2 regions of the Arthrobacter sp. StoSoilB5 genome follow, and region 1 is predicted to be linked to the other one. Evidence: riboswitches for the same ligand, from Rfam matches in the RefSeq annotation. Region 1 holds a riboswitch; the other holds the start of a gene.
What was found. Region 1 has a riboswitch for S-adenosylmethionine ahead of LDN75_RS07260 (homoserine O-acetyltransferase). Riboswitches for the same ligand answer to the same signal wherever they lie in the genome.
Positions count from the first base shown of each region.

Region 2: it holds a riboswitch for S-adenosylmethionine, as region 1 does, so the genes downstream of both, LDN75_RS05010 (hypothetical protein) here and LDN75_RS07260 (homoserine O-acetyltransferase) in region 1, are expected to answer to the same signal.

Region 1 covers NZ_AP024646.1:1,603,103-1,610,641, reverse strand. The annotation lists gene LDN75_RS07290 (DMT family transporter) at 1-894, opposite strand, end outside; gene LDN75_RS07285 (RNA-binding S4 domain-containing protein) at 918-1,148, shown strand; gene LDN75_RS07280 (phospholipase) at 1,156-1,806, opposite strand; gene LDN75_RS07275 (SGNH/GDSL hydrolase family protein) at 1,875-2,720, shown strand; gene LDN75_RS07270 (winged helix DNA-binding domain-containing protein) at 2,750-3,889, shown strand; gene LDN75_RS07265 (hypothetical protein) at 3,933-4,337, shown strand; gene LDN75_RS07260 (homoserine O-acetyltransferase) at 4,344-5,465, opposite strand; SAM riboswitch class IV at 5,480-5,594, opposite strand; gene LDN75_RS07255 (bifunctional o-acetylhomoserine/o-acetylserine sulfhydrylase) at 5,747-7,063, opposite strand; gene LDN75_RS07250 (VOC family protein) at 7,291-7,539, shown strand, end outside.
Region 2 covers NZ_AP024646.1:1,061,088-1,068,626, forward strand. The annotation lists gene LDN75_RS04990 (matrixin family metalloprotease) at 1-199, opposite strand, end outside; gene LDN75_RS04995 (matrixin family metalloprotease) at 317-1,210, opposite strand; gene LDN75_RS05000 (VIT1/CCC1 transporter family protein) at 1,274-2,437, opposite strand; gene LDN75_RS05005 (hypothetical protein) at 2,715-2,909, shown strand; gene LDN75_RS05010 (hypothetical protein) at 2,906-3,226, opposite strand; SAM riboswitch class IV at 3,243-3,362, opposite strand; gene LDN75_RS05015 (IS481 family transposase) at 3,764-4,738, shown strand; gene LDN75_RS05020 (sodium:solute symporter) at 4,745-6,286, opposite strand; gene LDN75_RS05025 (cupin domain-containing protein) at 6,555-7,130, shown strand; gene LDN75_RS05030 (amino acid transporter) at 7,146-7,539, opposite strand, start outside.

The DNA of each region.
Region 1 (7,539 bases):
GACCACCGCACCGGGACTGGGGATCACGACGTCGAGCACCAACGAGCCCACCAGCTGCCCTGCGATCATGCCCAAACCAGTGATGAGCACGCCAAGGCTGCGGACCAGCAACGCCGCGAGCCCAATGAATATGCAGCCCATGGGCCCGCCCAGGTAGTACCACCATTCACCGGGAAGGGGGTTGCCCACGCCCGCTACCGAAAGCTTGATGAGCCAAGCGATCCAGAGGATGACGGAACCGGCAATGAAGTTCACCAGCGTGGCTGCCACGGGCGTTCCATAGTGCACGGTGGCGGTCCCATTCATGGCTTGCTGGAAGCTCATGAAGAACCCGGCAGCCAGCGGCAGGAGGATCGGCAATACAAGCGAAGCGACGTCTGTGCTGCCGCCGAACCGTGGGGAAACAGCCCATGCCACAGCGGCGACAGTCAGGATGCTGCCCAGAACCCGGACCCCGGTGATGGACCGCCTGCCGCCGGGGCCGATACCCAGGCGATCAACCAGCAATCCACTCAGCGTCTGCCCCGTGACGACGGCCACGGTGAACAAGGCAACGCCCAGCAGGCCAATAGTGAAGGACTGGGCAAAGACGAACAGCGCGCCGATGCCACCTGCCATCACGTAGAACCTCGGAAAGCTGCGGTTGCGGACCGCCGGGACGATGCGCCGGAGGCCGGCCCTGCCTTTGGGTGTCAGCACTGAAATTGCGGCGATAAGCACAAGCCCTGTGGTGAAACTCACCACAGAGGCGGCGATGCCGTCCTCCAATGTGGCCCCAAGCGCCCCGTTGATCCTTCCTTGGAGCGGAATCACCAAACCGGTTGCGACAGCAACCGGGAGGCCAACGGCGAGCGGAAGCGTGGTACGGGGAGAAGGCTGTGGCACTGTCCCCACACTACTTCAGGCATCATTGCTGTATGAGCAACCCGGAAATCGAAGAGATCCCCATCCGCGACGACATGATCCGCCTCGGCCAGCTGCTGAAGCTCGCCAACCTCGTGGAGGACGGCGTTGAAGCAACGGAGCTCATCAAGAACGGCCTGGTCAAGGTCAACGACGAAATCGAAGACCGCCGCGGCCGCCAACTCCATGAAGGCGACACCGTTAGCGTGAACGGCCAGACGGTCCGGATCACCAAGGAATCCTGAAGCGGGTTTAGTCGCTGAGCACCTTGTGGGTCAGGAACTCACCTACGTGGCCGATCTCCTGCTGGTTGATACCGTGCCACATGCCCGTGTAGAGCACCTTGGTGAGGTCCACGTGCTTGCGCACCCAGCCCATGGTGTATTCGATCTTGTCCGGAGTAATGACGGGGTCCTGCTGGTCACGGCCCCAGAACATCGGTAACGTGCCGTCAAGTTCGGCATCGCGGAAGGCAGGGTCATCGCCGGCGTCCACCACAAAACCCGAAAGCCCGACGACGGCAGCAAAGTCCGCGGGACGGTACCGGAGCATGGTGGTCGCCATGGCCATGCCCATGGAGAAGCCAAGCAGCGTCACTGAAGAATGCTTGGCCTTGACGGTGTCCAGCCATTCCAAGGCGTATTCAGCGGCCAGTTTGACGGCGTCCAGCGAGTAGTCGATTGACGCCGTGAGCGGGAACCACGTGAAGCCTGGCCCCATGGGCATCGGTGCCCTAAGTGAGGCCACCACAAAGCCCTCGGGCAGCAGGCCGGCGAGGCTGAAGAGATCGTCCTCGTTGGAGCCGTAGCCGTGCAGCAGCAACAGAAGCGGCTTGCCCTCCCGCTCGGCTTCGTCATGGGACCACAGGACAACGGGCGCGGGGAATGCAACGGCTTCAGTCATGGGTCTATTCTTGCAGTTACCGATGGGTAACAACCTACGGTGGCGTAGGTTTACAGGTTCAAGGCAGGATGGAAAGCGTGAGTGACGTCAATTCATTGGTGGAGCCGGGCGACCCGGTCCAAACACACCCTTGGAGCCGTTACGTGGCCCTGGGGGATTCGTTCACGGAAGGCATCGGCGATCCCGAGCCCCAGAACCCCGGCGGCTTCCGCGGATGGGCTGACCGGGTAGCGGAAGAACTCGGCCGCGGCCACGAGGATTTCGCCTACGCCAACCTTGCCATCCGTGGACGTTTACTGCAGCAGATCGTGGATGAACAAGTTGGTCCTTGCCTGGAACTCCAGCCGGACCTGGTCTCGATTTCTGCTGGCGGCAATGACCTCATCCGCCCCGGCGGCGACCCGGACCAGTTGGCGGAGAAGCTGGACGCAGCCGTACAGGAACTGGGCTCCAGTGGAGCCACGGTAGTGCTGTTCAACGGACCTGACACAGCTTCCTCGGTCTTGGGCCGCATCCGCGGCAAGGTGGCAATCTACAACGAAAACCTCAGGACGGTGGCGGCACGGCACGACGCAATCATTGCGGATATGTGGTCGCTGAGGCAGTTGGCCGATCCCCGGATGTGGGACGAAGACCGCCTGCATTTCTCACCCCTGGGACACCACACCATCGCAATGATGGTCTTGGAAGCCCTGAACGTCCATCACAGCCTGGAACCGCTCGTTCCGAAGCCCCTTCCGGCGCGCACCTGGCGCGAGGCCCGTTCCTCGGACCTGGTGTGGGCCCGTGAGTACTTTGTCCCGTGGGTTATCCGCAGGCTGCGGCACAGATCCTCCGGTGATGGCATTACACCCAAACGCCCGACGCCGGGACCGGTCTTCGGACCCAACGGCACCATGCTGCCGCGCGGCTAAGGTAATGCGACTGCGGCCAGGAGTGTTCAATGCAGCCTAAAGACATTGTCCGCCTGCGCCTGCGCCGTCAGCAGTTGCGGGCTCCTTTCGGCGGGAGCGTCGATGACGTGCTGCGCAACCTCCTCGCCGTGCAATCGCAGGAATTTCCCTATGCCCGATGGACTCTTGCCCAGAGAACGAACGGCAGCACTGCCGGGCAAGTAGAGGAGGCTGTGGCTGACGGCAGGATCCTGCGGACGCACATCCTGCGGCCGACGTGGCATTTTGTGCATCGTGAGGACCTCGGCTGGTTGATGGGTTTGTCTGCCGATCGCCTGCATCAAGGAAACAAGGGCATGTACAGGCAGACGGGAGTTGATGAGGCCACTACCGCCGTCAGTGGGCGGATCCTTGCAGAAGCTGTGGCCGGTGGCGCCCACAAAACCCGCGAAGAACTAGCCGACGTGCTGGAACAGGCGGGGCTTCCCAGCAAAGGCCTTGGCTTCATTTACCACCTGATGCACGCGGAGATCAGCAAAATTTTGGTGAGCGGCGCTCCGGTCCGCTCCGCTGGCGGCGCGCTGAAGCAGACCTACGCCCTCTTCCAGGAACGTGTGCCCACACCTGGCGACACTTCCTTGACGGGCGATGACCGCGAGTGGGCCTTGGGCCAGTTGGCGCTGCGATACTTCAGCAGCCGGGGACCTGCCACAGTCAAGGATTGCGCCGCGTGGTCCGGACTGACCATGAAGGATGTGCGGCTTGGCGTGCAGGCGGCTGGAGAGTGGGCTCCTGGCGCCCTGGCCACCGTGGCAATTGACGGCCTGGACTTCTACCTGCCGGCCGAAGACATCGATGTGCTTGCAGCGTCTCCCCCACCAGCCGACGCCGGGCCAAGACTTCCCCGGGTCGATCTCATCCAGTGCTACGACGAGTACGTGATGGGCTATTCGGAGTCGCGGCACTACCTCGGCGGAAAGGCGCCCTACTTCCCGGAGGGCGATGCTCCCATTCACGTGGTGTTGCTGGATGGCAGGTTGGCCGGATGGTGGCGGCACGCCTTCAGCGGTGGGATCTGCGAAATCGACGTCAGAATGAACCGGCCGGCCACAACAGCCGAACACCATGCTTTGGAGGCAGAAGTGGAGCGCTACGGAAAGTTCCTGGGCATGGAGGCAAAGTTGGTGTGAATCTGCGGGACTAAGCTGGGTTAAGACCTAGGAGGCCTGCACCGTGAACAATCTGATCTTCTGGATCATCGTCTGCTCGTGGCTGATTCCCTTGGGGATCCGCATATACAACAAGTCCCGGGCGCGGCGGCTCCAGGACCGCAACTTCTCCCGTCCGGGCTACCCGCCACAGGGGTTTCCTCCGCCGGGCTACCAACAGCAGCAGAATTACCAGCCGCAAAACTACCCCGGCTATTCTCCCGAGCCCACCCACATCCGCCCGGCGGATGCGGCACCGCCGGCGGGACCGCCGTCGAACGTTTCTTCAACTACGTTCCCCAGCAACAGCGGTTCCGGGCACCAAGGCTTCCGCGCACGCAAGTTGGCCGAACTGGACCTCAAGTTCAGCAACGGCGAAATTGCCATGGAGGATTACATGAAGCAGCGCGGCGAAATCATGAATGGCTGAGCCGGCTTAGGCGAAGAAGGCCTCGCGCAGTTGCTCTGACAGTTGGCCGATTTCGGTCAGGAAGCCATCGTGGCCGATGGGAGCCTCGATGACGTGGACGGGAACATTGCCTGGCAGATTTTGCGCCAGCTCCAATGACTGGGCCGGGAAGTAGAGGCGGTCCGAGTCGACGGCTGCCACGAAGAACTCGGCAGTGGTGCTTGCCAAGGCGTCCTTCAAGGTGCCACGGCCCCGGCTGATGTCATGGGACATGAGTGCCTCAGTGATGGCGATGTAGCTGTTGGCGTCGAACCGGCGCACGAGCTTGGTGCCTTGGTGGTCGAGGTAGCTTTCCACCTGGTAGCGGCCGCGTTCCCCCAGCACCGCAGCGGCCAGCGGCGTCTCCTGGTGTTGCGCTTCCCGCCCGAAGCGGAAATCAAGCTCCAGCGCGGAACGGTAGGTGATGTGGGCTATCCGGCGGGCCAGGGCGAGGCCCGCCTCGGGAGCCGGTCCACCGTAGTAGTCGCCATTGTTGAAGTTGGGGTCCTGGCGGATAGCCAGGGTCTGCGACTGGGCGAAAGCGATTTGCTCGGCTGTGCTGTAGGCGCCGACAGAAATAACTGCGCACCGCTGAACGCGCTCAGGATAGGTCACAGCCCATTCAAGTGCGCGGGCGCCGCCCATGGAACCGCCCAGGACGGCGTGCCATGCTTTGATGCCCAATGCATCGGCCAGGCGCGCTTCGGCTGCCGTACTGTCGCGCAAAGTGACCAGGGGGAAGCGGGATCCCCAAGGCCGCCCGTCCGGCGCCTCGGACGACGGGCCAGTGCTGCCGTAACAGCCGCCCACAATGTTGATGGAGATAACGAAGAACCGGTTGGTGTCGATCGTCGCACCGGGACCGACAAGCTGCTCCCACCAGCCTTCCTCATCCGTTGCGCCGCGGGCCACATGCGTGCTTCCCGTCAGTGCGTGCTGAACGAGGACAGCGTTGGACGCATCAGCGTTCAGCTGCCCCCAGGTTTCGTAGGCCAACACAACATCGGGGAGGAAACCGCCGGCTTCAAGTTCCAGCGGACCTACGCCGGCGTACTTGACCGTCCCATCTTCTTCGCCCGATTTGGGGAGTGCTGTAGCAGTAATGGTCATTCCTTTGACACCTAACCTCGCGCTTGCCCGTCGCCTTGCGTGCGACAGGCCAGGTCTTCACCCGGGGCACCCCACCGCGGAGGAGGGTTGCCGGCCAGCAAGCCGGGGCTGTCACTGGCACTCATGACCTAATACGTAGAGTCTAGGAAAAATACGGGTGTTTTGGCGAAGAATGTGACAGCTGTGTGACGGTTTGGGGTCGTTTGCTTCAGGAACACGCACGGCGAAGGGCCGCCCGGCGAATTTTCGACTGCGGCGGGCGGCCACTCCTCCCAGTGCGCTTAAGCGCCTTTGGCAGCCCGGAACCCGGCCTCCAGGTCAGCGATGATGTCGTCTACATGCTCAATTCCCACGGACAACCGGACCAAGCCTGGATTAACACCGGCGGCCACCTGCTGTTCCACTGTGAGCTGGCTATGGGTGGTCGACGCCGGATGGATGACCAGCGAGCGGACGTCACCAATGTTGGCAACATGGGAGTGCAGCTCCAGGCCGTCGACGAAGCGCTTGCCGGCCTCGACACCGCCCTTGATAGTGAACGCCACCACGGCACCGGTGCCCCTGGGGCCATACTTCCGGCCGCGGTCGTACCAGGGGCTGGAGGGCAGCCCCGCGAAGGCGACCGATTCGACGTCGTCCCTCGACTCAAGCCATTCGGCAACCCTGGTGGCGTTGGAGACATGGCGCTCAACGCGCAGGCTCAGGGTTTCCAGGCCCTGGGCAATGAGGAAGGCGTTGAAGGGGGAAACCGCCGAACCCAGATCGCGCAGCAACTGCACACGGGCCTTGAGTATGTAGGAGAGGTTGGCTCTGAGCGCGCCGTCCTTGCCCAGGTCCCGGGCGTAAACGAGTCCGTTGTAGCTGGGGTCCGGGGTATTGAATCCGGGGAAGCGCTCCGGGTCCTTTCCGAAGTCGAAGTTTCCGGAGTCCACGATCACGCCGGCGATCGCCGCACCGTGGCCGCCAAGATACTTGGTGGCCGAGTGCACCACGATGTCCGCACCCCATTCGATGGGACGAATGAGGTATGGGGTTGAGAGCGTGTTGTCCACGATCAGCGGCACACCGGCCTCATGCGCGGTGCGTGAAATGCCCTCGATGTCCAGCACGTCCTGGCGCGGGTTGGAAACTACCTCACCGAAGAACAGCTTGGTGTTGGGCTGCACAGCTTCCCGCCACTGGTCCAGATTGTCCGGGTCCTCCACGAACGTGACGGAGATGCCGAACTTCTTTAGCGTGTGGGCCAACAGGTTGTAGGTTCCGCCGTACAGGCTGGGGCTGGCGACGATGTGATCGCCGGCCTCGGCAATGTTGAGAATGGCGAACGTTTCCGCGGCCTGTCCTGAGCTGAGGAGCAATGCGCCCAGTCCGCCTTCCAGGCTGGCGATGCGCTGCTCCACGGCATCCTGCGTCGGGTTGCCGATGCGGGTGTAGATGGGGGCAAGCTCAGCCAGCGCAAACCGGTTTGCCGCGCTCTCTGCGCTGGGGAACACGAAGGAAGTGGTCTGGTAGATCGGAAGCGACCGCGCTCCCGTGGCAGAGTCGGGTTCCTGCCCTGCGTGGATCTGGCGGGTTTCGAAAGACCATCCTTGGGACATTGAATTCTCCTTTTAGTGGCGCGCGGGTTTGCCGTGGATCGCTGGAGGCGTTGGCTGGGGCCAGTCTAGGAAGCGTCCGGGGCCTTGGACAGCTTTGTGACGAAGGCAGTATTTTTCGGTCTTCAGGCGACCCACCGTGACGCATTCCGGCGGCACACAGCTGAGGTCCCATGATAGTTAGGCTTCCCTTAGCTGAGACCCCGATCACAAAGTGCCAAGATGAAGCCATGCGCATGGATCACGTCTCTTACGCTTGTGAACGAGATGGCCTTTTGGCCACTACCGAACGAATTTCCGCAGCTCTGGGAGTGGACGCAGTCCGGGGCGGAGTGCACCCGCGCTTCGGTACCCGGAACATGATCATTCCCTTGGCGGATAACAAATACCTGGAAGTCGTGGAGGTCCTGGACCACCCCGCTTCCGACAAGGCACCCTTTGGCCAGGCGGTCCGCGCGCGCTCAGCAGCTGGCGGCGGT
Region 2 (7,539 bases), 540 kb from region 1:
CTTGGCTTTGCGTAGCGGAATCGGACCAGAACCGTTGCAGTTCGCCACTGAAGTATGCACCGGCACAGACTAAACCGAGAATGCCTAGCAGGAGCAGGATGGCGGCGATACTGCTGTGCTTGATGGGTTGCTTGGCGGGTGGTTGATAAGGCGGCGGGGGATAGGGGTCTGGCCATGGTGGCGACCCATAAGGTTCCATCGGACCCCCTCACGGGACGGCCCAATCGGACGGTGTGCGCCGTCGTCGGCCGCTTCCGTCAGGATAGAACCCATGGCGCCGCGAGTCCATGGCGATTTGCGGGCCGGCTGCGCAGCTTCAGATGTCCTTGCGGCAGGGAGCGGAGGCCAGCAGGTGAAGGCCGTTCAGGTCGCCTGCAGCCAACCCGTCCGGGGCGCCAATCTCCGGGTACATCAGTTGAACAGGATCATCAACGTGGTCCAAACCCATGACATGCCCCAGCTCATGCTGCATGACCGCCAGAACGTAGTCAGAACCGCCTTCCTCGGCAAGGAGCTCCGCCACTTGCGGGGTGTCGAGCTCCAGGCTGCCGGTGATGTAGCTCTTGGGGCCGTTGTTGAGGGAGTACATGGTGCTGCCGCCCGTACCGATGACGTTGTCAGCCAGCGCCGGAGCTGCCTCGGGAGTGGTCCATGAAATCAGCAGCGGAGCCCACCGGTCGCCGTACTTGGATGGTTGGTACGGTTCGCGCTTCCCGGTTGGCAACTCGTCTGTGCTGCCATCGTTGACGAACTGGATTCCGGACGCTGCGGAGATATTGGCGATTGCGGTGCTGAGCAGCCTGTCCGTACCCTCAGGCGCGGTGGCGCCATTCACCACGTAGTGCAAGGGGCGGCACGGTGAGTACCCAACCGGAGTGCCGTCGTCGTTGGTTGCCAGGAACTTGTACGAATCGCTGGCGTGTTCTGGAGCCAGCGGCGAGGCCAGCGGGGCGTCTGCCTCTTCCACTCCCGGAGGCGGTGCGTCCAGGGCCCGGGGCGGGGCCTGCTGGCTTGGCTCACTCTTGGGCGAATTGGGCAGGGCAATGCCCGGAAGCAGGCTGGTGATGCGAGGATCGCCGTGGAGGAGGCCGCTGACGAACACAGCCACCACGGCGGCGAGGACAGCCATGAGTAGGCCGCGAAGAATCTGGAGGGTTGTGCCGGCACGACGGTGTTTTGGCGCGCGCAACGGCGACTGCTCCGAATCCACGGTTCTCCATTCCTCACGCCCCGGTCACGCGGGGCCGCGCGGAGGACGAACCAACATTACCGCCTAGACGATCATCGTTCCGAACGCGAGGCCAAGCCCATAGGTGGCGGCCGCAGCGCCCAAGCCGATCGCCAACTGCCGGAAGCCACGGCTCAGCGGTGAGGTTCCGGACAGTAGCCCGACGACGGCGCCAGTCGCCAGGAGCGCGATCCCCACCAGTACGCCGGCTACTACCAGTGCCGCCACGCCCGTCATGCCAAAAATGAACGGAAGGATCGGCACGATGGCACCGGAAGCGAAGAAGCAGAAGCTGGACATCGCAGCCCCCCAGGCAGACCCCACGGTTTCATGGTCGTCGGCGGGCTGCTCCTTCTCGGGTTGCAAGGAGAGGCTGGGATCGCAGTCGCAGCTGAAGAGTCCCATGCGTTCGGCGGCCCGGTGTTCGGCGGCCTCGCGGGTCATGCCGCGAGCCAGGTACACCAGCACGAGCTCGTTGTGCTCAATATCCAAGGACGGGGCGGCGGTGAGGGTTGCCTGCGTGGGCAGTGTGGCGCTTAGCAACTCCCGTTGCGACCGGACTGAAACGTACTCGCCGGCACCCATGGAAAGGGCGCCGGCCAGCAATCCCGCCACGCCGCTCATGAGTACAACCGGGCTTGGAACGCCCGTTGCGGCCATACCCATGACCAGTGAAAGGTTGCTCACCAGGCCATCGTTGGCACCAAAAACAGCGGCACGGAAGGTACCGGAGAGCCTGTTGCGGCCACGGGTGGCAAGGCCCCGGACAACTTCTTCGTGGATTTGCTCGTCGGCAACCATGGCCGGAGTCGCAGCGGGTTCGGCCCCGTAAGGAGAGCGGCCTTCGGCGCGCTGCGCCAACGCGAGCACGAATACGGAGCCGAAGTGCCGGGCCAGGAAGCCCAGTATCTGGCTGCGGGTGGAAGCTCCCTTCGGCATTCCGGCGTGTTCTCCGAGGAGCTTGAGCCAGTGTGCCTCGTGTCTTCCCTCTGCCTCGGCCAAGGCGAGCAGGATCTGGCGTTCTTCGCCGTCGCGACGCTGGGCGAGCTCCCGGTAGACAGCGGCTTCGGCACGCTCGTCAGCCAGGTATTGACGCCACCGCCTGATGTCCGAGGACGTGGGCCGGCCTGATTGGGGTGGTGTTCCGGATCCGGGGGCGGGGTCCGGAGCGGGGCTCGACGGACCGTGGGATTCCTGGTGCTTTTGCACTTTCTCTCCTGTGCTGGGTGGGGTAGTTGCGGCCCCATTGCACGCCCACTGTACCGCTTATTGGCGCGGATTTTTGGCCGGTATTCCTTAGTTGGAATGTTCGGCGTGCCTTAATTTCCGGGGTGGAAACACTCTGCTTCGAGCCCTCCTTGGTCCCGTGCCGGCCCTTGCCTTGACCGCCTGCGGGCACAGTGCTCAGATGGATAGACAGGGGCGGGGGCCCTCCCCGCACTCGGTCAGCGGGCTGCCTGCCAGCCCACCAGACGGAGGTTGCAGCATGGATACCACCGAACCGCACGCCAACCACCCGGTACGGGAGACCATCGAGTCGGACCCCGCTTATGACTACAGCGACGACCAGGAAGTCGACGAACCCTGGGTGGAGGAAATCGACGTCCCGGAAGACGACGAGCGCGTTGTCCCCCTTGACGAAACCGAAGAGTTCCGCGGGGAAGAAGACGAAGAACCCTAGGCAGGGCCTTCTTCACCAAACGTGAAATGACGCTCGAGCCCTGCTGAACACCCGAGCGCTGCAACAGTCACGGTCAGCGTCCTGGACGATTCGCACCAACGCGAAGGGCGCACGGCCTGGGCCAGCGCCTGCGCAATCAAGCGCGGCTCGGGGTGTCGGAACCGGTGCAGCCCGCCGTTCAGTACCAGCGTCACAGTCCCCAGGACAAGGTCGACGCCGGGAATCACCCGCACGGTCCGCGCTTTGGTTTCGGTGGGGATGCCCTGGATGGGGGCGGTAACGCCTTGGCTTGGGGTGGTAACGCCTTGGTACGGCAAGGACTGTTCCTTTGGGGGAGTGCTCTTGCCCGCTCGGTTGTCTCTGGTCCGGGGCGGGCCGCTTCCTCATCCGAACCACCCTTGAACATGGGGTTGGTGTGTGGCCAGTCGGAGCTTGGCGCCACCTCTCTTGAAGCATGCACCACTGTACTGGAGGAGTGCCGAGTGGAGAAGTAGCGTCCTTGGTTACCCCCCCTTGTTACGGGGCCTGCTTGTTGTGGGGCCTGCTCTGCGCCTTTTGTGGCCTGGATAGCGCGCAGAGTGGGCCTCGCAACGGGTCCCCGACAGCACAACGGTCCCCGGACAGAGCAACGGCGGCGCTGCCCCGAAAAGGGGCGGCGCCGCCGTCGAACATTGCTCAGTTCAGTTCGTGCCTGATGCCTGAGGTCTGGTGCCTGAAGCCTGGTGCCTGAAGCCTGGTGCCTTGTGGCCCTGGGCCGCTAGCTGTACTGAGTCAGGACGTTGGTTACATCGTGAATAGGTGAAGACCTCTTAGGTTGGTGGTTACCACACACAGCCAACGACTAAGAGGTCTTCATGTCCCACCGTAATGCCCGCTTGACCCCGACCGGTAGGCGGATCCTTATCGAGCGCGTCCTCGCCGGCCGTCCCGTGGCCCATGTGGCCAAAGAAATGGGCATCTCAAGGACCTGCGCGCACCGCTGGATCAGCCGGTACCGCACCCATGGCTGGGCCGGCCTCGAGGACCGCAGCTCCCGCCCAAGGTCGTGCCCACACGCGACTTCTGCTGCGCTGGTTGCCGATGTCCTGACCCAGCGCGTGAAGCACCGCGAAGGGCCAGCGGGCCTGGCAGCCCGGTGCGGGACGAGCGCCCGGACGGTCTCCCGGATTCTGACCCGCGCGGGTATGCCCCGGCTGTGGGACCTGGACCCGGTGACCGGGGAACGGATCCGGGCATCCCGTGCCACGGACCGCCGGTACGAGCGCGACGCTCCCGGAGACATGATCCACATCGACGTCAAGAAACTAGGCCGGATTCCCGACGGCGGAGGCTGGCGGGCAGACCCGAACCAATCCGCCCGCAACCACTCAACAGGCCATACAAGGGTCGGTTTCGACTACGTCCACGTGGCCGTCGATGACCACACTCGTCTGGCCTACGCCGAGGTCCTGCCCGACGAGAAAGGCCCGACCTGCGCAGGGTTCCTCACCCGGGCCGCAGCGGCCATGGCAGCCAACGGCGCGCCAGTCAGACGGGTCATGACCGACAACGCCTTTGCCTACCGGTTATCGAAAGATTTCCAGGACGCACTCGCTGCACTGGGCGCCAAGCACGTCCTGATCAAACCCCGCCATCCCTGGCAGAACGGCAAAGCAGAACGCTTCAACCGCACCCTTCAAGAAGGCTGGGCCTACCGGCAACCATTCACTTCCAACCAGGCCCGGACAGACGCCCTGCAGCCATGGCTAGACTTCTACAACAACCACCGGCCGCACGGCAGCCTCGGAGGCAAACCACCCATCAGCAGGTGCAAACAACCTACTGACTGAGTACAGCTAGCTGGCGGTGTGGCTGCTGACCGGGTGGGCTTCCAGGGGCAATTCCTCCGAGACGGCACCGGCCACCCGCTTGTCCCAAGCAGCCCGGACTTCTGGTGCAGTGGGAGGCGTGAGGAGCGAAATCACGACGTATGCCACGAACGAGGCCGCCAGGCCGTAGTAGATAGGTTCGTTGGCGTAGACGCCATCCGCGCTCGGAATGACTCCAATGGCGAACAGAATCAGCAAGGTCAGGGTCAGGACCGAGCCCACTGCCATGGACCATGCAGCAGCGATACCGGTTCCGCGCTTCCACACGAGGCCTCCGAGAATCGCGACCAGGAGGCCGCCCACGAGGATGTCGTAGGCAATGGTGAGGGCAACAACTACGTCCTGCGCAGCCATGGAGATCAGGACAGCAACGATGCCCAGGCCAAGAACCCAGTAACGGTTGGCCTTGACGTCGTGCTCGGGGTTTTCCGTGTCGTCCGTGTTGATGGTCTTGCCGAACCAGCTGGCCACGAAGGGAACAACATCTGCGCGTGCCACCGTGGCGGCGGCAATAAGGGCGCCGGAAGCGGTGGACATCATGGCTGCAACAGCGGCCGCCATGACAAGGCCGCCGATGCCGATGGGCAGAATGTGGGTTGCCACCTCGGCGTAGACCACGTCCTTGCCAAGGTTGGCGACATCGATGTTGGGCAGTGCTACCCGGGCGGCAAGGCCGATCAGGGCGCCAGCCACGCCGTACAGGATGCAGTAAACGCCGGCCGTTGCTCCGCCCCAGCGTGCGACCTTGGCAGTCTTGGCGGTGAAGACGCGCTGCCAGATGTCCTGGCCGATCAGAAGTCCCAGTGTGTACACAACGAAGTACGTGATGATGGTCTGGACGCCGATTCCGTCGATCTGGAAGAAGCTCGCATCGACGCGCTCACGGATGCCGTCGAGTCCTCCGGCTGCGTTCATGACGAACGGAAGCATCAGGAAGAAGATGCCCACGGTCTTGATGATGAACTGGACCTGGTCGGCCAGGGTGATGGACCACATGCCACCGATGGTCGAGTAGACAAGCACGATTGCACCGCCGACGGCGATCGCCATCCAGCGTTCCCAGTCGAAGAGGACGACGAAGATGGTTGCGTATGCACCGGTGGACGTGGCGCACAGCATGAGGGTGTAAGCCAGCATCACAATTCCGGATGTCTGTGTGGCCTTGCTGCCGTAGCGAAGGCTCAACATTTGCGAGACCGTGTAGATCTTCAGGCGCTGGATGGTGCCGGCGAAAAGCAGGCTCAGGAGGAGGACGCCGGCGCCGATCGCGACTACGAGCCACATGCCTGAAATGCCGAACTTGTAGCCCAGGCCCACGCCGCCGACGGTGGATGCGCCACCAAGGACAACTGCGGCCATGGTGCCTGTGTAAAGGAAGGGACCCAGGCGGCGGCCGGCCACCAGGAAGTCGCTGTTGTTCTTGGTGCGGGACTTGCCCCACCAGCCGAATGCCAGCATGGCAAGCAGGTACACCACCACAATGGCGATGTTTATGAACGAAGAGTCCATGAGTGGCTCCTTGGAGCTGATGCACGAAGGTTGGGGTTTTCGACGATACGCCTGGGAAGCGTCGAAGTCTCCGTGCTGATGATTGGAGATTGGTTTTGGTGTTGTGTGCCTCACAGACAACACTTGTTGCCTATGAGGATATGTTGTGATCGGAGTAACAGTCAAGGGGCTTTGGTCATCGTGGGGCTGTTGGTGGCTCCCACAGCCCGTGCTGCCGCTACTATTGCTGCAATGACAGGGCCCAATGACAGGCCTGAAAGGTTCGTGAATGAAGGCTCTCCCCGTTGAACCAAGCAACGTTCCCGTTGCTATCGGTTCCAGAATCCGCGCAGCCCGCCAGGCGCAGCGCCTCACCATCGAGCAAGTGGCGGACGCTACTGGGCTGACCAAGGGTTTCCTCAGCCGCGTCGAGAGGGACCTGACATCACCGTCGGTCGCTTCGCTCGTAACCCTTTGCCAGGTCCTGTCCGTCTCGGTGGGTGACTTGTTTGCCGCCCCGGAAACCCACCTGACCAGGCGTGACGACGGTCCGCGGATTTCCCTGGGTGGCCAGGGCATCGTGGAGCGCCTATTGACTGCCCGGTCAGAACGTCGCCTGCAGATCCTCCAGGCCACCATCGAGCCTCGGGGCCGTGGTGAGAACGAGCTCTATGCGGTGGACTGCGATGTTGACGTTCTCCATGTGGTCAAGGGGCGCATCAAGCTCATCCTGACCAACGAGGAGTACGACCTCGAAGAAGGGGACACCCTCTCCTTCCCGGGCCGCGAACCCCACACGTGGATCAATCCCACGGACGAAACCGTCGAGGTGCTCTGGGTTCTGGTGCCCGCAGCGAGTCGGTAGCCCCCGCGAGAGGGGTCAGCCCACGTGGACCCAGGGGCGCCGGGTGATGTCCGGCTCAGCCTCACGCAGTACCTCGCGGGTCACGGGCGCGATCTCGCCCTCGCCGAAGAACAGGAACTTGCTGAGGTTGGAAATCGGGTTGCCCTCGGTCCAGCGGAAGTAGATGTGCGGCATGAAACCGGTCACGTCGCGGATGTGCAGCAGGACGGCGGCCAAGGTGTTGGGCACGTTGTTGCTGTGGACTTCCAGGATCTTGAAGCCATGCCGTTTCTTGCCCACTACCTGAAGCTCCTGCTCGAAGTCTGAGCTGTCGTCCACGATGATCTCGATGAACACCGCATCGCAATCCACCGGCAGGTGGTTGGCCTGCTGCGCGTGCTGGAGCTTCTCCCGGTAGCGTCCGGCGCTA